3 regions of the Kineococcus endophyticus genome follow, and region 3 is predicted to be linked to each of the others. Evidence: predicted binding sites of a transcription regulator. Region 3 holds the regulator's gene; each other region holds the start of a gene.

Region 1 (6,648 bases), on a different contig from region 3:
CTGAACAGGGCCGAGAAGTTGGCCGTCGTGAGGGAGAACAGGTCCCCCGCCTTCGGGTCGGTCGCCACGATCGCGTCGTTGGACTGGAACGAGCGCAGGACCGACCACACCAGCGGGACGAGGAACACGAGGGCGGCGAGGGTCCCGCCGAGCCAGTAGAGCGTGAGCTTGGTGCGGCTCTCGGCGCGGCCGGCCGCGGCCGCCCCGCGGGTGTTCCGGACCCGCAGGTCCTGCGGGGCCCCGGTCTTCGTGAGAGTGGCCACGGTCATCCCTCCTTCTCGCGCAGCAGCCGGAACTGGGCGGCCGTCACCAGACCGATGACGACGACCAGGACGATCGAGAGCGCGGAGGCCGCACCGAGCTGGAGCTGGACGAAACCGCGCTGGTAGACGTACATGACGACCGTCTGTGTGTCCGTCCCCGGTCCGCCGCGGGTGAGGACGTAGAACTGGGTGAACGCGAGCAGCGAGCCGATGACGGAGATGACCAGGCTCATGGCGATGGTGCGGCGCAGCATGGGGATCGTGATGCTCCGCTCGCGCTGCCACCACGACGCGCCGTCCATCTCGGCCGACTCGTAGACGTCGCGCGGGATGCCCTGCATGCCACCCATGAGCAGCACCATCGTCAGCCCCGACACGGCCCAGACGATCATCACGCAGATGAGCCCCGTCGCGAGCGGCCCGTCGGCCAGCCAGGCCGTCGTCCCGTCGGTGATCCCCAGCGTCTCCAGGACGACGTTGACCATGCCCGACCCGGGCTGCGCCTCCAGCACCATGAGGAAGCTCAGCGTCGTGAGCCCGATGACGTACGGGACGAAGAACACCGTCCGGAACACCGTGGAGAACCGCCGGTTGGCCCGGACCACGACGGCGAGGACGTAGCCGAGCACGAGGATCGGCACGGTCACGATCGCGGTGTACAGGACCGTGTAGCCCACCGACTTCCAGAACACGGGGTCCGACGCGATGGCCGCGTAGTTGCCGAGACCGATGAACTGGTAGGACCCGATGAGGGGCCAGTTGGTGAAGGACATGTAGACCGCGAAGACCAGCGGCACGAGCACGAAGACCGTGACGAAGGCGAGGGCCGGCAGCGTCAGGAGCAGACCGGTGCGCGGCGGGTGGGTGAGGGACCGGGGGTTTCTCTCGAGGGTGCTCACAGTTGCGCCTGTTCCAGGATGCGGTCGAAGTCCTTCTGCCCCTGCGCCAGCGCCCCGTCGAGGTCCCCGTCGAAGACGGCTCGGCGGAACGCCGCGATCCACGGCGAGTCCTGCTGGTTGAACAGCAGGTTGTAGGCGAGCGTCGTCGGGGCGTACGCCCCCGCGATCCCGTCCAGCGGCGCCACCGCGAGCGGGAACTTCTCGCGGTACTGCTCGGTGGCGGCGTCGGAGCGGACGGGGATGTACCCGCCGGCGGGCAGGTTCTCCTGCTGCGGCAGGTCGAGGGCGAACCGGGCGAACTGCCAGGCCCCCGACGCGTTGGCGGCGCCCCGCGGGATGCAGAGGTTGTCCCCGCCGGCGAAGGTGGCCCGTCCCCCGTCCGGTCCTGGGAGCAGGACGACCCCGGTCTTGGCGCGCATCTCCTCGGAGGCGTTGAGGGCCGCGACGGAGAAGTTCGCCGGGAAGAGCCCGACCGTGCCGTCGCGGAAGTCCGCGCCCCAGCGGGACCCGTCGCCGGAGAAGTTCCCCTGCGGCATGAGCTTCTCGTCCCACATCGTCCGGTAGAGCTCGAACGTGCGCCGGACGGCGTCGTTGTCCGCGATCGACCCGCGCTGCTCCCCCACGTCCCCGACGATGTTCGGGGCCTTCGCCGCCCAGATGTGCGGCTGCACGACGAACCCCAGGATGCCGGCCGCGTTGCCGTCGACCGACCAGCCGTACGTCCCGTCCCCCAGGGCCCCGATCGCCCGGGCCGCCTCGAGCAGGCCGTCGAAGTCCTGCGTGTGGTCCGCCGGGTCCAGACCGGCCTTCTCGAACAGCTCGGTGTTGTAGAACAGCGCCGAGTTGTCGGCGATGTACGGGACGCCGTAGTGCTTCTCGTCCCGCGTCGCGAGAGCCAGCTGGCCGGGGTTCAGCTGGTCGGCGAAACCCAGCTGCTGCACGAGCGGCGTCAGGTCCGTGAACGAGTCGCGGTAGATGAAGAGCATCGAGTTGATGTCGTCGATGTCCACGATGTCCGGCACGTTCCCGCCGCGGATGGCCGTGGCGAGCTTGGTGACGTACTGACCGTCGAGGACGGGTGTCACCTCGACGGTGACGGCGTCCTGCGAGGCGTTGAACGCGTCGACGACCTGCCGGACGCCGACGACCGTCGCCGCCCGGCACCACAACCGGACGGTCCCGGTCGCGTCCTGGCCGAAGCCGGCGGCCGTGACGTCGGCCTCGGGCAGTTGCGACGCGCAGGAGGGCAGGAGCGCCGACAGACCGGCGAGCCCTCCCAGCGCGAGCAGGGTCCTGCGGTGGAGCTCCATCGCACCTCCTGGGGAACGAGTTCCGGACCGGGCCGGGGTCAGGCCCGCGGCAGCCAGACGCGCATCGCGCCGAGCTCGCGGTTGGCCCAGGCGTAGTACGGCACGGCCGGGACGACCTGGGTGGCGTCCTCGGCCTGCGGCGCGGGGTCGTCCCCGGCCGGGCGGTACAGCGGACCCGTCGCGGCGGCCGCCGCCGCGTGCACGGGCAGGTGCAGGACGGTGACCCCCTCGAGCAGGTCGGGGCGGTGCTCGGCGCGGGCGCCCCGCAGTTCGGCGACGCGGACGCGGACGTCGTCGGCGACGAGGCCGTCGGGCAGGTCGACCTGCTCGACGGCGTAGACGAGCGGCCCGCGTTCGACGACGACGCAGCCGCGCACGGCGTCGACGCGCGGGTCGGCCTCGACGGGACGGACGGTCATCGGCAGGACGAGTTCGACGACGTCACCGGCCGCGAACTCCCGGCGCACCCGCAGGTACTCGCCAGGGGTCGTCGCGAGGGCCTCCCCGGCGGCGGTGGCGGTGGCGCCCTCGGCCCACCCGGGGACGCGCAGCGCGAGCTCGAACTCCCCGGGGGAGTCCAGCACCTCGACGCGGACGGTCCCGTCCCAGGGGTAGTCGGTGCTCACGCGGAGCCGGACCCCGCCGGCCTCGACCTCACCCGTCGTGAACTGGTGCAGCTGGACCCCGGGAACCCCGTCACGGTCGGCGCTCGTCGCGACGTAGGCGTCGAGCTGGGACAGCGTCCGCATGATGTTCGGCGGGCAGCAGGCGCAGTCGAACCAGGGCCGCCGGCCGTGCGCGACGCTGCGTTCCTCCTCGGCGTGCGCACCGTGCCGCAGCTGCAGGGCGTTGACGTAGAAGTACTCCGTCCCGGCCAGGGACACCCCGGGCAGGAAGGCGTTGTAGAGGGTCCGCTCGACCAGGTCGGCGTAGCGCGCCTCCCCCGTCGCCAGCAGCAGGCGGTAGCTCCACTGCACGCTCGCGATCGCCGCGCAGGTCTCGGCGTAGGCGCGGTCGGGGCCGAGCTCGTAGTGGTCGCCGAACTGCTCCCAGTCCCAGCGCGCCCCGATGCCGCCCGTCACGTACGTCTTCGAGGCGAGCATCCCCTCCCACTGGCGCACGAGGGCGTCGAGCAGTTCCGCGTCGCCGGTCTCGGCGGCCACGTCCGCCGCGCCGGCCGTGAGGTAGACGGCCCGGACCGAGTGGCCCTCGGGTGAGGTGGCCTCGCGCACGGGCACGCGGTCGGAGAAGTACGTCGGTTCGGAGTCGTGCTTCGTCTGGATGATGCCGTGCCCGCGGGCGTCGACGAACCAGCGCGCGAGGTCGAGGTAGGCGCGGTTCCCGGTCTCGCGGAACAGCTCGACCAGACCCATCTCGACGACGGGGTGTCCGTCGACCTCCTCGGTCTTCCCCGCCCCGAAGGTCGCGACGAGGTGGTCGGCGAGCTTGACGGCGACGTCGAGCAGGCCGTTGTCGCCCGTGCTGCGGTGGACGGCGACGGCGGCCTGGAAGAGGTGCCCGGCGCAGTAGTGCTCGTGGCTCCAGTGCAGGTCGGTGTAGCGCTCGCCCTTCCCGCGGACCTGCTGGACGGAGTCGAGGTAGCCGTCCTCGGCCTGCGCGGCCGCGACGACGGCGGTGACCTCGCGGATCCAGCCGAGGACCTCCTCGTCGGCCTCGCGGCCGTACTCCCACCCCGCCGCCTCGAGCCACTTGTAGACGTCGGAGTCCATGAAGATCGGGCCCTTGGCCTCGCCCTGCTCGATCCCGGCGGCGATGCGCAGGTTCCGCAGGTTCCCGGCGGTCTCGAGCTTCTCGTAGCCCGTCCGGATCGCCTGGCGGCGGTTGGCCTGCATGCGCTCGAACCAGAAACCGCCGGTGCTGCGCGAGGCGCCGAGCGGGACGGGCTGCAGCGCCACGGCCGCGTCCGCGGTCGGGGCGACGGGCGCGTTCACCGGGGAGGTACCGGGCGTGACGGTCAGGTCCGGTCCAGCGGTCGTGCTGGTCATGAGCTCTCCATCGAGGCGGTGCCGGCGTGTCCGGAAACTCCGGAACACGTTTTCTGCTCCGAATCTAGAACGGGCGCCCTGGCCCGTCAAGAGCGCGGTAGTCTGCTGCGACTCAACGGGTCGGGAGGTGGGCAGTGACGGAAAGCGTCGTTCCGGTGCGGATCGTGGACGTCGCCGCGCTGGCGGGCGTCTCGGCGGGGACGGCCTCCAAGGCGCTCAACGGGACGGGGCAGCTGCGCGCCGAGACCCGCGACCGCGTGCGCCGGGCGGCCGAGCAGCTGGGGTTCACCCCGGACCCGGTCGGACGGGGCCTGTCCTCCGGGCGCAGCTACACCGTCGGGCTCATCACCACCGACAGCTTCGGCCGCTTCTCGATCCCCGTCATGCTCGGCGCGGAGAACGCGCTGGGCGCCGGGGAGATGAGCGTCCTGCTGTGCGACAGCCGCGACGACCCGCTGCGCGAGCAGCACTACCTGCGGACGCTGCAGGCACGGCGGGTCGACGGGATCATCGTCACGGGCCGGCGCACCGACCCGCGGCCGCCGCTGGCCGCCAGCGTCCCGGTCGTCTACGCGTTCACGCCCTCGCAGGACGCCCGGGACACCTCGCTCGTCGCCGACCAGGCGGCCGGCGCCGCCGACGCGGTCCAGCACGTCCTGGACCTCGGGCGCCGCCGCGTCGCGCACGTCACCGGTCCGGCCGACCACCACGCCACCCGCGTGCGCGCCGAGGCCGCCGAGCGGACGGCGGGCGAGGCGTTCGCCGGGCCCGTGCTGCACGGCGACTGGAGCGAGCGCTGGGGACGGCTGGCCGCGGACCTGCTGCTGCGCCGACACCCCGACCTCGACGCGGTGACGTGCGGCAGCGACCAGATCGCGCGCGGCCTGTGCGACGGGCTGCGCGACGCGGGCCGCCGGGTGCCGCAGGACGTGGCCGTCGTCGGGTTCGACGACTGGGACGTCATCGCCCTGGCGTCGCGGCCACCGCTGACGACCGTGAACCTCGGCCTGGAGGCCCTGGGACGGCGCGCGGGGGAACTCCTGCTGCAGGCCGTGGCCGGAGAGCCCTCTCCCGGGACGACGACGCTCCCGACCCGGCTCGTGGTGCGGGAGTCGACGGTTCCGGCCTGAGCGTGGCGTCCCCGTCGGGGAGAGGATCAACCCGTGACTCCCGCACAGCAGGTCCTCCGCCCGGCGCCCGGCACCGTCACCGACGCCTTCGACCCCGCGCTGGAACCGGTCCTCACGGTCGACAGCGGCGAGCGCTTCACCGTCGAGGCCCTCGACGCGCACGGGTTCACCCGTCGGCCCGAGCACCCCGGCGCCCCCACCCCGCGCCTGCTCGAGGACGCCGAGGGGCACTGCCTCACCGGCCCGGTCGCCGTCCGCGGCGCCGAACCCGGCGACGTCCTGGCGGTGACGTTCCACTCGATCCGCACGGGCGACTGGGGCTGGACGGTCGCCGGCATGGACACCCCGCTGAACCAGCGGCTCGGCACCACCGGACGCGTGGACCTGCTGTGGGACGTCGACGGCGGGACCGCGACGAACCAGCTGGGGTTCACGGTCGACACCGCCCCGTTCCTCGGTGTCGTGGGGACGACGCCGGCCGCGCCCGGGCGGCACTCGACGATCCCCCCGCGGCCCGGTCACGGCGGGAACGTCGACTGCCGGTCCCTCGTCGCGGGCTCGACGCTGTTCCTGCCCGTGCACGTCCCGGGCGCGTTGCTGTGCCTCGGCGACGGGCACGCCGCGCAGGGCGACGGTGAGGTCTGCGGCACCGCGGTGGAGTGCGCGACGACGACGGAACTCACCGTCTCCGTCGTCGCCGACCCGGCCCTGCCCACCGTGCACGCGGTGACCCCGACCGAGCGGATCACGTTCGGCTTCGACGCCGACCTGAACGCCGCCACCGACGCGGCCCTGGGGGACCTCGTGACGTGGGTGGCCGCCGAGCACGAACTCGACCGCCTGACCGCGCTGGCCCTGCTGAGCAGTTGCGCGGACCTGCGCGTCACGCAGGTCGCGAACCGCACGTGGGGCGTGCACGCCGTCCTGCGCCACGACGCCCTGCGCCGGAGCTGAGCGGCCCCTAGTCTGCGGACGTGGCGTCCACGCAGCACGTCCTGGAGCTCGCCGGCCGCGAGGTGAGGATCACCAGCCCCGACAAG
Region 2 (6,648 bases), on a different contig from region 3:
TCCCCAGCGACCGGGGGGTCATGGAACCCGGCGGGACCGGCGGGGCCTGGCCGTGCCCCGGCAGGTCCAGCAGGAGGAGGCGGTGGTCGGCGGCGAGGTGGGGCACGACGAGCGACCACGCCGTGGCGGCGCCACCGAGCCCGTGCACGAGGACCAGCAGGGGGTCGGCGGGGTCGGTCGACCCGGCGCGGTGGACGGCGAAGCCCTCGAGCAGTCCGCTCGTCCCGGTGCGGTGGGTCATCCGAGTTCGACGGGGTGTCCGCTCGTGAGGCGGAGGAGTTCGTCGTAGCGGGTGCGGAAGACGGCGTGCGGGTGGCCCGCCGGGACCCAGACCTGGGGGTGGGGGGCGAGGGCGACGTCGACGAAGGTCGGCAGCGGCTCGGCCAGTCCCAGCGGTGACGCCGACCCGAGGACGGACCCGGTGCGGCGCAGCACGTCCGTGTCGTCGTCCTGGAACAGCTCCGGTTCGCACAGCACGGCCGCCAGCGCCGGGGCGAAGAGCGGGTGCGCCGCGGAGGAGATGACGAAGAGGTGCCGGTCGTCCCGGGTGCGCAGGACGGCGGTGGCGGCCACCGCGGCCAGCGGGACGCCGAGGTGGCGGGCGAGCCCGGCCGGGCCCTGCAGCGTCGCGGGGACCTCGACGACACCGCCTGCCGCGTCGAGGTCGAGGAGCGCCTCGGCGGTGCTCTCGACGGCCGGGACGGCGAGCACGGAGAGGGAGGGTCCTGAGGGTGCGGTCGTCAGTGAGCCGCCGCCCTCGGCGGGTCCCTGGCGCACCGTCCACCTCATGCACCCTCAGCGTAGAACCGTTCTCGCCCCCCGTCGCGCCGAGCGACGCCGTGTGTGACGTTGCAGCACCTCCCGGGTCCTCGGGGGTGTCGGGACGTCACGCACGAGAGGCGGTCCCTCAGTCGTCCGGAGCGGTCAGGACGTTCCGCCCGGCGAGGACGTGGACGCCGACGCCGGGGGAGACGGTGGTCGCCGTCCCCTCGACGGGTCGGTACGGCAGCCCCGCGATGGAGTACTCCCCGGACCACGTCGTCGTCAGCGTCACCGTCCGGTCGCCGGGGGTGGTGTACGTGTGCGTGAGCGTCTGGCGCGGGTACGCCCGTCCCGGGTCGCTCGTCGGTCCGAGCCGGCTGCCGTCGCCCAGGTCCCACGTCCAGCTCGTCGGCGTCGCCCGGATGCGGACCGGGAAACCCAGGACCGTCGTGTCGCGGACCACCGTCCCGCCCGTCGTGCGCAGGACGAGGGGGACGTTGAGGAGGGCCTGGCCGTCGTCCGGCTGCAGGTGCACCGGGCTCGCCGGCAACCCCACCCGCCGCAGGTCCGAGACCGTCACCGTCGGCAGGACCACGGGCGCCGCGTCCGCGGCCCCGGTCGTGCAGCGCGTCCCCTGGTTGATCCACTGCGCCGCGTCGCCCGTCCGCGTCCACGTCGTCGAGAACGTCTGGCCCGGCGGGCAGTTGGCGCGCGACGCCCCGCAGAAGTCGTCGCCGAAACTCCCCTCCGGTCCGTTGCGACCGCAGGCCGGGGTGCGGACGACGGTGGTGGGTGGGGCGCCTGTTCGGCGAGAGCCATGTTGTGGACTTGCAGCGGCGGGTTTCTTGACCCTCCTTGCTGTGATCGAAACATTGTCGTCAGCTGCGATGGCGGAGGAGTCGTGCAGGGGACGCGCGGCGCTGGCTGGGTTTGCGTCGAGCACCAAGACCAGGGGGGCGGACAGGAGCACTGTCGAGATGTGGACCCGGAGGCGGTTGAGGTGCAATGTCACTCAACCTCCAGCGCCATCCAGTGTCCTTGCTGCCAGACGACTTCCATCCAGAACTCGGAGTCGGGGGCGGCTTCATCAGAGCTGATCATCGAACCATTTCGGTCGAACGTGTTGTATGCCGGTCGATCGACAGTGACCGTGAGTTTCGCGTAGTCAGATGCTGGATCCCATGCGTCGATGCTCGTGCCGGTGAACTGCAACACGAACTGAGGAGTTGTGTACCCCTTCTCGCGGTACTCGTCGATGACGTCCGAGTAGAACCTGCATCCGGTGCACGACTCGACCGAGATCGAACGCAAGGTCGATGAGTCAGCCGTTTCCCGAGCGTGGTTGAGGACGCGTAGGAAGTATGCAGCGAAGAGGCTTGCTCCAGTTTCGTCCTGCACTTTGGCGCGCTCATCCAGCGTAGGGACAGAAACTCCTGCTGTCGCGGGAGAAAGAGTCGGGTCGTCCCTCATCTCGGGCGTTCTGGTGGCCTGCGCGTCGCCGTGCTCGTGGTGAGTTCCCCCAGGTGTCGAGGCCGCTGTCGAGGTCGCCGCCGCGGCGGGTGCCGGGGCCGCCGGCGCCTCCTGCGAACACCCCGCGAGCAGGCCGGCGAGGGCGAGGCCGGCGGCGGTCGCGACGAGGGGGCGGGCTGGGATCACGCCAGGCACGGTCGCACGTTCCGGGGGCGTGCGGAGCCGCTGGACGGGGTGCTGTGGATAAGTGCTGGGCCGTCCGGGTGACCCCTCGCGGCCAGTGACCCTCCGTCGCCGAGGCTCGACGCTGTGTCGTGTGGACAACCCGGTTCGCCGTTGACGCGTCCTGAGGGCGGTGGTGTAGCTTCGAGATGTGTTCGAACCGGTGTTCGAACATGATGAGACCGCTCGAGGCGCGGTCCGGGGAGAGGGGAAGCTCCGCGGGCCGCGCCCCGAGTGCGTGCTCGCGAGCCGCTTCCCCCGGCTCGCCGCACCGCGCGCTCCGCCGCGGTGCCGGCTCGAGACAGGGGAAGGGTGACGACGGTGCGACGGTTCTCCGACGCGGTGCACGTCCGCTACGGCGATGCGGACGAGGGGGAGGAGACCCCCGTGCAGTTCATCTGGCGCGGGCGGCTCTACGTCGTCCGCGAAGTCCTCTCCCGCTGGCGCGAGCGCAGCGCCTGGTGGGAGCACGCGGCCGTGGCCGCTGTCCACGGTGACGTCACCGACTCCGACGCCACCGGCCCGGGCGGGCGGCCCGCCCGCCGCCGCGTCCTCGAGATCGGCGACCTCGAACGCGAGGTCTTCCGCGTCGAGGCCAGCGTCGGCCGGGCGGGCGGCGCCGGCGTCTACGACCTCGCCCGCGCCGTCGCCCCGGGGACGGCGGCCGTGTCGGAGGTCGCTGGTACCTCTTCGTCCGAAGCGTCGGGGGACTGGCAGCTGCTGCGCGTCAGCGACTGACACCACCGACCGCCAGACCAGACCGCACGACCGGAGGAGAACGCGATGCCCACCACCTTCGACGTCCCTGCGGGCGTCCCGCGCCCGCTGACGACGGCCGCCCTCGACCTCCTCGCTCGCTGCGAGGACGAGCTGATCGCGGCGCTGCGCACGGACGACGTCGCCGAGCGCTACGTCCACGCCCACCTGGCCGCCCTGCGGGCCGGGGCCGCGATCGTCGCCGTGCACGGCCGGCCCGCCCGCGGCCGGCGCAGCGGGGGGCCGCGCAGCGTCTGGGAGATGCTGCCCGCCCTCGACCCGGGCCTGCAGGAGTGGGCCGACCGGTTCGCCGCGACGGCCGCGGTCCGGTCTGCGGTCGAGGCCGGCCGCACCGGGGTCGTGGACGCCGCGGCCGCCGACGACCTCCTGGCCCACGCCGAGCAGTTCCACCGCGTCGTCGAGGTCACGCTCGGTCTCAGCGCCCTCCAGCCGCTCGCCGGCTGACCGCGCCCGCTCCACCGCTCCACCCGTACGGTCCAGCAACTCCCGCACCACCCGGTCTTCCCCACGGGCGCGTTCCAGAAGGACGTCCCATGACCACCCTCGCTCCACCCGCCGCACCGTTCCCGCACCTGCACGTCGCCTCGGGGTACTCCCTGCGGTACGGCACCTCCACCCCCTCCGCCCTCGTGGCCCGGGCCGCCGACCTCGGCATGCCCGTCCTGGCGCTGACCGACCGCGACGGCCTCTACGGCGCCGTGAAGTTCGTCCGCGCCTGCGGTGAGGCCGGTCTGGCTCCCGTGCTCGGGGTCGACCTGGCCACCACCCCGACGGGGCTGGCCGACGGTCTGCCCGCCTGGGCCGATCCCTCCGTCGCGGTGCGCCGCACGGCGTCCCGCGCCCCGGTCCGCGGTGGGGCGGCCGTCGACCTCAGGCTCCCGCGCGTCACCGTCCTGGCCCTCGGGGCCGATGACGCCGGAGCGGGACGGGGCTGGGCGGCGCTGTGCCGACTGGTGAGCGCCACCCACCTCGGCGGGGAACGGGGCACCCCCGTCAGCAGCCTCGACCTCGTCGCCGCCCACGCGGGCGGCTCCGACGGCCGCCCTTCACTGGCGGTCCTGCTCGGGCCGGGGTCCGAACTCGGCCGGGCACTGCTGGCCCGCCGGGAGGACCTCGCCCACGCGGTCCTGCGCCGGTGGCGCGAGGTGCTGCCGGCTGGCTCGCTGCACGTGGAGGTGGTCTGCCACCACGCCCCGCCGGGCACGGCCGGCAGCGTCGAGCACGCCGCCCGGATGCTCTCCTTCGCCCGCGCCGCAGGGGTTCCGGCTGTCCTGACGGCCGCCGTCCGCTCGGCCGGGCCGGACGGCGGCCTGACCGCCGACCTGCTCGACGCGGTCCGCCGCCTCGTGCCGCTCGACACCCGGCACACCGACCGGGTCAGCGGGCAGGGCCACCTCCTGCCCAGCGTCGACATGGTCCGCACCGCGGCCGACGTCGCCCACGCCGTCGGCGACCCGTCCGCGGCCGCCGACCTGCTGACCACCACCGCCGGGCTCGCCGCCCGCGCCGTGCAGGACCCGGCCACCGACCTCGGCATCGGGGGACACCACCTGCCCGACCCCGAGGCGCTCGGGCTGACCCGCGACACCGACCAGGACGCGGTCCTGCGCGCCCGCTGCGAGGCCGGGATCGCCCGCCGGTACCCGGGGGCGGACCTCAAGGGAGAGGCGAAGGTCCTGCGCCGCCTCGACGACGAGCTCGACATCATCCGCAAGGTCGGGTTCGCCAGCTACTTCCTCACCGTCGCCGACGTCTGCGACCTCACCCGCTCGATGGGCGTCCGGGTCGCCGCCCGCGGGTCCGGGGCCGGCAGCCTCGTCAACCACCTGCTGCGCATCTCCGACGTCGAACCCCTCGGGCACCGGCTGCTCATGGAACGGTTCCTCAACCCGCGCCGCGGGCAGCTGCCCGACATCGACCTCGACGTCGAGTCGGCCCGCCGCGAGGACGTCTACGCGGCGGTCCTGGACCGCTTCGGCGGCGACCGCGTGACGTGCGTGTCGATGATGGACAGCTACCGGGTCCGCCACGCCGTGCGGGACGTCGGTGCGGCGCTGGGACTGCCCCCGGTGGAGGTCGACGCCATCGCCACCGCGTTCCCGCACCTGCGGGCCCGCGACGCCCGCAACGCCATCGCCGAACTGCCCGAGCTGCAGCGCAGCGGGCTGGGTGAGGAACGCCTCGACGTGTTCTTCGACCTCGTCGAGCGCCTCGACGGTCTGCCCCGCCACATCGCCCTGCACCCCTGCGGCGTCGTGCTGTCCAACCCCGCGCTCATGGACCGGACTCCCGTGGAGGCCAGCTGGAAGGGCTTCCCCATGAGCCAGTTCGACAAGGACGACGTGGAGGACATGGGGCTGCTCAAGCTCGACGTCCTCGGGATCCGGATGCAGTCCGCCATGGCGTACGCGGTGCAGGAGATCGCCCGGGTCGAGGAGACGGACGTCGACCTCGACGACCGGGCGCAGGTCCCGCTCGACGACCCGGCGACCTACAAGCTCATCCAGTCCACCCGCACCCTCGGCTGCTTCCAGATCGAGTCCCCGGGCCAGCGCGAACTCGTCGGCAAGTTCGGGCCGCAGACCTTCGACGACATCATCATCGACATCTCCCTCTTCCGGCCCGGGCCGGTGAAGTCGGACATGGTCACGCCCTTCCTCAAGGCCCGGCAGGGCTGGACCGCACCGCAGTACCTCGACGACCGGCTCAAGCACGTCCTCGAACCCACCTGCGGCGTCGTCGTGTTCCACGAGCAGGTCATCGAGCTCATCCAGGCCACGACCGGCCACGACCTCGCACTGTCCGACGAGTACCGCCGCCACCTCGGCACCCGCGCCGGCCAGGAGGAGATGGAACCCCAGTTCCGCCGCGGGGCCCTCGAGCACGGCTACCCCGAGGAGACGGTGGACCGGATCTGGGCGGTGCTCAAGGCGTTCGCCTCCTTCGGCTTCTGCAAGGCGCACGCCGCGGCCTTCGCCCTGCCGACCTACCAGTCGGCCTGGCTCAAGACCCACCACCCGGCGGCGTTCCTCGCCGGGGTCCTCACCCACGACCCCGGCATGTACCCCAAGCGGCTGATCCTCGACGACGCCCGCAACCTCGGGATCGCCGTCCTGGGCCTGGACGTCAACGCCTCCGGCGACACCTACCGGGTGGAACGGGTCGACCCGCCCGACCCGCTCGTCGCCGGCGACCCCGAGAACCTCGACCCCTGGCTCGGTGGCCGGGGTGTGCGCAACCCCGACGGGCTCGGCGCCGGGGTCGCCGACGGCACGGGGTTCGGCATCCGCCTGTCCCTCACCGACGTCAAGGGGATCTCCGAGGCGGAGGTGGCGCGGATCGTCGCCGGTCAGCCCTACCGGTCGCTGGCCGACCTGTGGCAGCGGGCCCGCCCGTCCCGCCCGGTGACCGAGCGAC
Region 3 (6,648 bases):
GGGAACGGCAGGACGTCGACGGTCCGGAGGCCGCCGCCCTGCTCGACCAGGTGGTCACGGCCCTCGGCGGCCAGCGGCGCGAGGGCCAGGTGCGGATGGCCGAGGCCGTCACGGACGCGATCCGCACCCGCCGCCACCTCCTCGTCCAGGCGGGCACCGGCACGGGCAAGTCGATGGCCTACCTCGTGCCCTCGGTCGCGCACGCCGTGCACACCGACCGCCGGGTCGTCGTCACCACGGCGACGCTGGCCCTGCAGGCGCAGGTCGTCGAGCGCGACCTGCCCCGCCTGGCGCAGGCCATCGCCCCGGCGCTGCACCGCGAGCCGACGTGGGAGCTGCTCAAGGGCCGCGCGAACTACCTCTGCCGCAACAAGCTCGACGGCGGCTTCCCCAGCGACGAGGGGGCGTTGTTCGACGTCGCCGCCCCGACCGGCGAGGGCCCTGGGGACACGGGGCGGCTGGGGCGCGAGGTCGTCCGGCTGCGCGAGTGGGCGGCCACGACGTCGACCGGTGACCGGGACGACCTCGACCCGGGCGTCAGCGACCGCGCCTGGCGCCAGGTGTCGGTGTCGGCCCGCGAGTGCCTCGGGGCCCAGCGCTGCCCCGTGGCCGCGGAGTGTTGGTCGGAGCAGGTGCGCGCCCGCGCCCGCCAGGTCGACGTCGTCGTCACCAACCACGCCATGACGGCCATCGACGCCATGGAGAACAGCGGGCTGCTGCTGCCCGAGCACGACGTCCTCGTCGTCGACGAGGCGCACGAGCTCGCCGACCGCGTGACGGCCGTCGCCACGGCCGAGCTGTCCGCCTCGGTGCTGCACGCCGCCTCCCGCCGCCTGCGGCGCAGCGCGGGCATCGTCTCCGAGGCCCTCGACGACGCCTCCGTCGCGTTGGAGGCCGCCCTGGACGACGCCCCGCCCGGACGTCTCGACCGGTGGCCGGACGCGCTGGCCGACGCCGTCGTCGCCGTCCGCGACGCGGCCCGCCAGGCGCTGACCGACCTCAAGGACGCCTCCGAGGGCGCGGGCAAGGAGGAGGACCCGGAGTCCCGCGGCGCCCGGCACCTGGCGCGCGCCGCGGTGCAGGAGGTCTTCTCCGTGGCCGAGCGCCTGGCCGCCGACGTGGGCCGGGGCGCGCAGGACAGCTTCGACGTCGCCTGGGTGACCGCCGGCTTCGGCCCCGCCTCCCGAGCCCCCTCCCTGCACATCGCCCCGCTGTCCGTCGCCGGGCTGCTGCGCGAGCGGCTCTTCACCGAGCGCACCGTCGTGGCCACCTCGGCCACGCTGACGCTCGGAGGTTCCTTCGACCCCGTCGCCGGCGCCTTCGGCCTCAAGGGCCCGAAGGGGTCGGGGACGCCGTGGACGGGCGTCGACGTGGGCAGCCCCTTCGACTACCCCCGCCAGGGGATCCTCTACGTCGCCCGCCACCTGCCCCCGCCGGGACGCGCGGGGGCGCGCGAGGCGGCCCTCGACGAGCTCGCCGCGCTCGTCGAGGCCGCCGGCGGCCGGACGCTGGGGCTGTTCTCCTCCCGCCGGGCGGCGGAGGAGGCCGCCGAGGCGCTGCGCGGCCGGCTCTCCACCCCCGTGCTCTGCCAGGGCGACGACCGGCTGCCCAAGCTCGTCCGGGACTTCACCGACGACCCCGCGACGTCCCTGTTCGGGACGCTGTCCCTGTGGCAGGGCGTCGACGTGCCGGGGGACAGCTGCTCCCTCGTCGTCATCGACCGCATCCCCTTCCCGCGCCCGGACGACCCGCTGATGTCGGCCCGGTCGCGGGCCGTGGACGCCGCGGGCGGCAACGGGTTCCTCACCGTTTCGGTCTCCCACGCCGCCGTCCGCCTCGCCCAGGGGGCGGGCCGGCTCATCCGGGCCACGGGGGACAAGGGGGTCGTCGCGGTGCTCGACTCCCGCCTGGCCACCGCCCGGTACGGGGGGTTCCTGCGCGAGTCCCTGCCGGACTTCTGGCCCACGACGTCCACGGACACGGTCCTGGCCTCGTTGCGGAGGCTGAGCGGGTGACGAGAACCCCGACCCCTGGCGCCGGGACGGGCGCTCCGTGGCATCCTCGGGGGGTGGCCACCGTCGGCTTCCTCCACTCCGCGCACGCGCACGTGCGCACCTTCAGCGATCTCCTGGCCGAGCGTGACGACACCGTCACCGGCCAGCACCTCGTCGACACCGGGCTGCTGACCGCAGCCCGCTCGCACGGCGTCGACAGCGTGCGTCCGGCGCTCGCGGACCGGCTGCGCCGGCTCGTGGCCGAGGGCGCCGACGTCGTCGTGTGCACGTGCTCCACGCTCGGCCCGACCGCCAAGCAGGTCGGCGCCGAGATGGGGCTGCGCGTCGTGCGCGTCGACCGTCCGATGGCCGAGGCCGCCGTGCTCGCCGGGCGGCGCGTCGCGGTCGTGGCCTCCCTGGACGAGGCCGCCGCCACCCTCATGCCGCTGCTGCACGAGTGCGCGGCGACCACGGGGCGCGCGGTGGAGTTCGTCGAGGTGCGCTGCACGGACACCTGGTCGGCCTTCGAGGCCGGCGACCTCCTGACCTACACCACGGGGGTCGCCGACGCCGTGCGCCGAGCGGTCCTGCCGCTCGACCCGCCCGTGGACGTCGTCGTGCTGGCGCAGGCGAGCATGCTCGACGCGGCGCCCCTGCTGCGCGACCTGCACGTTCCCGTGCTCACCTCGCCGCGGCTGGCGATCGAGGCGGCGGTCGAGCTGGTCCAGCCCGTCCGCTGACCCCGCCGGGCACGGTGCCCGGCGGGACCGGGGACGTCAGAGGCTGCGCAGGACCGCGGTGACCTTGCCGAGGACCGTCGCCTCGTCGCCGTCGATGGGCTCGAAGAGCGGGTTGCGGGGCAGCAGCTTGACGTGACCGTCCTTGCGCTGGAACACCTTCACGGTGGCCTCGCCGTCGATCATGGCGGCGACGACGTCACCGTTGTCGGCCGTGGGCTGCTGGCGCACGACGACCCAGTCGCCGTCGCAGATGGCGGCGTCGATCATCGACTCCCCGACGACCCGGAGCATGAAGTGCTCACCCGCACCGATGAGCTGCGCGGGCAGGGGGAACACCTCCTCGACGAGCTCCTCGGCGAGGATGGGGCCACCGGCGGCGATGCGTCCCACGAGCGGCACGTACGTCGGCGTGGGACGGCCGTCGTCGGCGGTGCCCTCCACCCCGGAGATGAGCCCCCAGCCGAACTGCGGGGCGGGCGTCACGACCTCGAGGGTGCGCGGACGTCGCGGGTCCTTGCGCAGGTACCCCATCTTCTCGAGCGTCTTCACCTGGTGGGCCACGCTGCTCGGGCTCGTGAGCCCGACGGCCTGACCGATCTCGCGCATGCTCGGCGGGTACCCGCGCGACTCCACGCACTCCTTGATGGCGTGCAGCACGCGCCGCTGGCGGTTCGTCAGGCCGTCGCGGACCACGGGGGCGTCCGGGAACTCGTGGACCGTCCCGAGGGTGTCGGCGTCCTCGCCCGCTGCGTCCGTCGTTCCGTCCAGCGCGTCGGCCACGTCCTGCTCCTGTCTGCGGTTCGCCCGGACCGGAGGTGCTCCGGTGGCCGCCACGGTAGCCAGCGCGCCCGCGATGATCAAACAGGTGTTCGAACCGGCGTGTCGCCCGTCCTCGCGCGAACCCCGTCGCGTCCCTGTCGCGGGCCTGTTGCGGGCCTGTCGCAGGCCCCTGCCGGTGCCTAGGGTCGGAGCATGTGCCGGAACATCCGCCAGTTGCACAACTTCGCTCCGCCCGCCACGTCGGAGGAGGTGCAGGCCGCCGCCCTGCAGTACGTCCGCAAGGTCGCCGGGACCACCCGCCCGTCGGCGCGCAACCAGGAGGCCTTCGACCGGGCCGTGGCGGCCGTCGCGCACGCGACCGCCCACCTGCTCGACGACCTCGTGACGAGCGCCCCGCCCAAGGACCGCGAGGTCGAGGCGGCCCGGGCGCGCGAACGGGCGGCCAAGCGCTACGCGTCCTGAGAGGCGGTCCTTCGAGCGTCCTCGCAGGTCAGGCCGTCTGTCGGAGGTCGGTGGCAACGTCTGTCGGCGTCACCCCCTCGCCCGTCCCGGGCTCCGGGGGTTGCGCTCCACCGTTCGAACGGTGGTAGAACAGACGTGCCCGGTCGAACACCCGTTCGAGCAGGCGCCCCCGAGATGGAGGTCCACGCTCGTGAGCACCACCGCCCTCGCCCCGTCCTTCGCGGCCCCCGCGCCGTTCGCCGGCGGCGCCCGTCCGGCCCGCCGTCCCCGGCCCGTCCGCCGTCCGCGCTGCGCCCGCCCCGTCGTCGAGCGTCCCGCCGAGCGCGCGACCGCCCGCCGCCCGCTCCGGCTGACCCGTCGCGGTCGCCTGCTCGTCACGTGCACCGCCGCCACGGCGCTGACCAGTGCCGTCGTCGCCGTCACCGGCGCGTTCACGGGGGCGTCGGCCGGGGTCGACCGGGCCCCGGCTCCGGTCGTCGTCACGGTCGCCCCCGGCCAGACGCTCTCCTCGATCGCGACGCAGTGGGCGCCGACGGAGGACTGGCGCGAGGTGGCCGGCGACATCGTCGACCTCAACGGCCTGCCCTCCATGACGCTGGAGGCGGGGCAGCGCCTCACGATGCCGAGCCGGCCCGACCGGCACTGACGTGGAGCCCCCGGTGCCCACCCCGCGCCAGGACGGCTGTGTTGCTGTGAGCGCCCGCCGCGACGTACGGTCGAGGCTGGGCCACAGGACTCGAACGGTCGCGGGGGAGGAAGTCGGGGTGCACTGTCCGTTCTGCCGGCACGAGGACTCTCGTGTCGTGGACTCCCGCACGACCGACGACGGCACCTCCATCCGTCGTCGTCGCCAGTGCCCGAACTGCTCCAAGCGGTTCACGACGGTCGAGACGGCGAGCCTGACCGTGGTCAAGCGCTCCGGCGCCCCCGAACCCTTCAGCCGGGCGAAGATCGCCTCCGGCGTCCGCAAGGCCTGTCAGGGCCGGCCGGTGAGCGAGGACGACATCGCGCTCCTGGCCCACCGCGTCGAGGAGGCCGTCCGGGCCCAGGGGGCCGCCGAGATCGACGCCCACCAGGTGGGGCTGGCGACGCTGCCCTTCCTGCAGGAGCTCGACGAGGTCGCCTACCTGCGCTTCGCGTCCGTCTACCAGGCCTTCGACTCCCTGGCCGACTTCGAGAAGGCCATCGACCGGCTGCGGTCCGAGCGCGAGGCGGGGCTGCGGGCCGTCGCGCAGGACGACGCGAGCCCCGTGCCCACCGCCGGCTGATCGGGCCACCGCGGCGCACCCCTGTGCGCAGTGCCGTCCTGCCTGCGGCGATGATGGGCGGATGCTCGATCCGGCGTCCCTCTACTCCTACGAGGGTGAGCGCCCCGCCCTCGTCGAACCCCCTCTGGTCGTGGCGCTGTCGGGCTTCATCGACGCCGGCGCCGCCGTCCGGCAGACCGTCGAGCACCTGCTGGCCACGTGCCGGCACGAGGTGGTCGCGACCTTCGACGTCGACCAGCTCCACGACTACCGGGCGCGCCGCCCCACGATGACCTTCGGCGGCCAGAACTGGCTCGACGTCGAACCGCCCCGGCTGCGCCTGCTGAGGGTCTTCGACGAGGAGGGGTCCTCGCTGCTCATGCTGTCCGGCCCCGAGCCGGACGTGCAGTGGGAACGGTTCTGCGCCGCGGTCTGGCGCATCGTCGACGAGCTGGGCGTCGGCCTGGTCACGGTCCTGTCCGCCGCCCCCACCGCGGTCCCGCACACGCGCCCGTCCGGGGTCACGGCCAGCGCGAGCCGTCCCGAGCTCCTCGAGGGGTACCGGACTTGGGACGTCGAGGCCCAGGTGCCCGGCCACGCGTCCGCGCTGCTGCACCTGCGCGGAGCGCAGGCCGGGCGCGACGTCATCTCCGTCCTCGCCCACGTCCCCCACTACCTCGCCGGCAGCGACTACCCCGACGCCGCGGCCGTCCTGGTCCGCACGCTGTCCGGGGCCACGGGCGTCGCCGTCGACGTCACGGCGCTGCAGGAGGCCGCGGCGGTCACCCGCGTCGAGGTCGACCGGCAGGTGTCCGAGTCGCCCGAGGCGGCGTCGGTCGTGACCGCGCTGGAGGAGCAGTACGACGCCTCCGGGGACGAGGGGCGCGGGACGAGCGCCGCGAGTGCGTTCCTGCCCACGGCCGACGAGATCGCCGAGGAGTTCGAGCGGTTCCTGGCCAAGCGCGACGAGGACTCCGGGCCGGAGTGAGCCGCCCGGGCTCGCGTTCAGGTCCGGGCGCTCGCGCCGTCCGTCCCGACGCTGCCCCCGGCCGCGCCCGAGACGTGGTGCAGCAGAGCCTGTCCGTAGGCGTCTGAGGCGTCGCGCGCCTCGAACGCGTCGGCGCCGTCCTCGTCGAGCAGCAGCACCCGGTACAGCGGACCCTCGGCGTCGGCGCGGCGTTCCAGGCGCGTGAAGCGGTCGCCGAGCAGGTCGCGCAGCTGGTGCTCGGCCGGCAACCAGCACGCCTCGGGCTGGTCGACGGAGTCCAGGGCCCACTCCGTCGTCCCGTTGAAGCCGATGACGCGGCCCGTCGGGTGGTCGTGCACCTCGACCGTCATGTCGGACAGCGTGAAGACGTCGGCGTCCATGTCCCGGTGGGGGATGACGAAGCGGTCCCCGGAGGCGGGGTGCCACGCCAGGCCGGC

What was found. The regulator LexA, encoded in region 3, represses DNA repair genes until DNA is damaged. The targets are predictions, from matches to a motif close to TCGAACANNTGTTCGA.
Region 1: a site for LexA is predicted at 4,519-4,534, ahead of AB1207_RS03660 (glycoside hydrolase family 127 protein). Genes of this name have one in related genera too.
Region 2: a site for LexA is predicted at 2,610-2,625, ahead of AB1207_RS01800 (DUF6504 family protein). Genes of this name have one in related genera too.

The regions. Positions count from the first base shown of each region.
Region 1 is NZ_JBFNQN010000002.1:283,983-290,630, forward strand. It holds gene AB1207_RS03645 (carbohydrate ABC transporter permease) at 1-269, opposite strand, end outside; gene AB1207_RS03650 (carbohydrate ABC transporter permease) at 266-1,162, opposite strand; gene AB1207_RS03655 (ABC transporter substrate-binding protein) at 1,159-2,472, opposite strand; gene AB1207_RS03660 (glycoside hydrolase family 127 protein) at 2,511-4,478, opposite strand; gene AB1207_RS03665 (LacI family DNA-binding transcriptional regulator) at 4,634-5,608, shown strand; gene AB1207_RS03670 (acetamidase/formamidase family protein) at 5,642-6,562, shown strand; gene AB1207_RS03675 (DNA polymerase domain-containing protein) at 6,583-6,648, shown strand, end outside.
Region 2 is NZ_JBFNQN010000001.1:370,422-377,069, forward strand. It holds gene AB1207_RS01780 (alpha/beta fold hydrolase) at 1-241, opposite strand, end outside; gene AB1207_RS01785 (aminoacyl-tRNA deacylase) at 238-789, opposite strand; gene AB1207_RS01790 (PKD domain-containing protein) at 908-1,357, opposite strand; gene AB1207_RS01795 (DUF6318 family protein) at 1,771-2,418, opposite strand; gene AB1207_RS01800 (DUF6504 family protein) at 2,767-3,192, shown strand; gene AB1207_RS01805 (SAV_6107 family HEPN domain-containing protein) at 3,238-3,675, shown strand; gene AB1207_RS01810 (DNA polymerase III subunit alpha) at 3,765-6,648, shown strand, end outside.
Region 3 is NZ_JBFNQN010000005.1:97,889-104,536, reverse strand. It holds gene AB1207_RS08300 (ATP-dependent DNA helicase) at 1-2,015, shown strand, start outside; gene AB1207_RS08295 (aspartate/glutamate racemase family protein) at 2,069-2,734, shown strand; gene lexA (transcriptional repressor LexA) at 2,771-3,514, opposite strand; gene AB1207_RS08285 (DUF2277 domain-containing protein) at 3,707-3,976, shown strand; gene AB1207_RS08280 (LysM peptidoglycan-binding domain-containing protein) at 4,167-4,622, shown strand; gene nrdR (transcriptional regulator NrdR) at 4,741-5,244, shown strand; gene AB1207_RS08270 (proteasome assembly chaperone family protein) at 5,306-6,211, shown strand; gene AB1207_RS08265 (pilus assembly protein CpaE) at 6,229-6,648, opposite strand, start outside.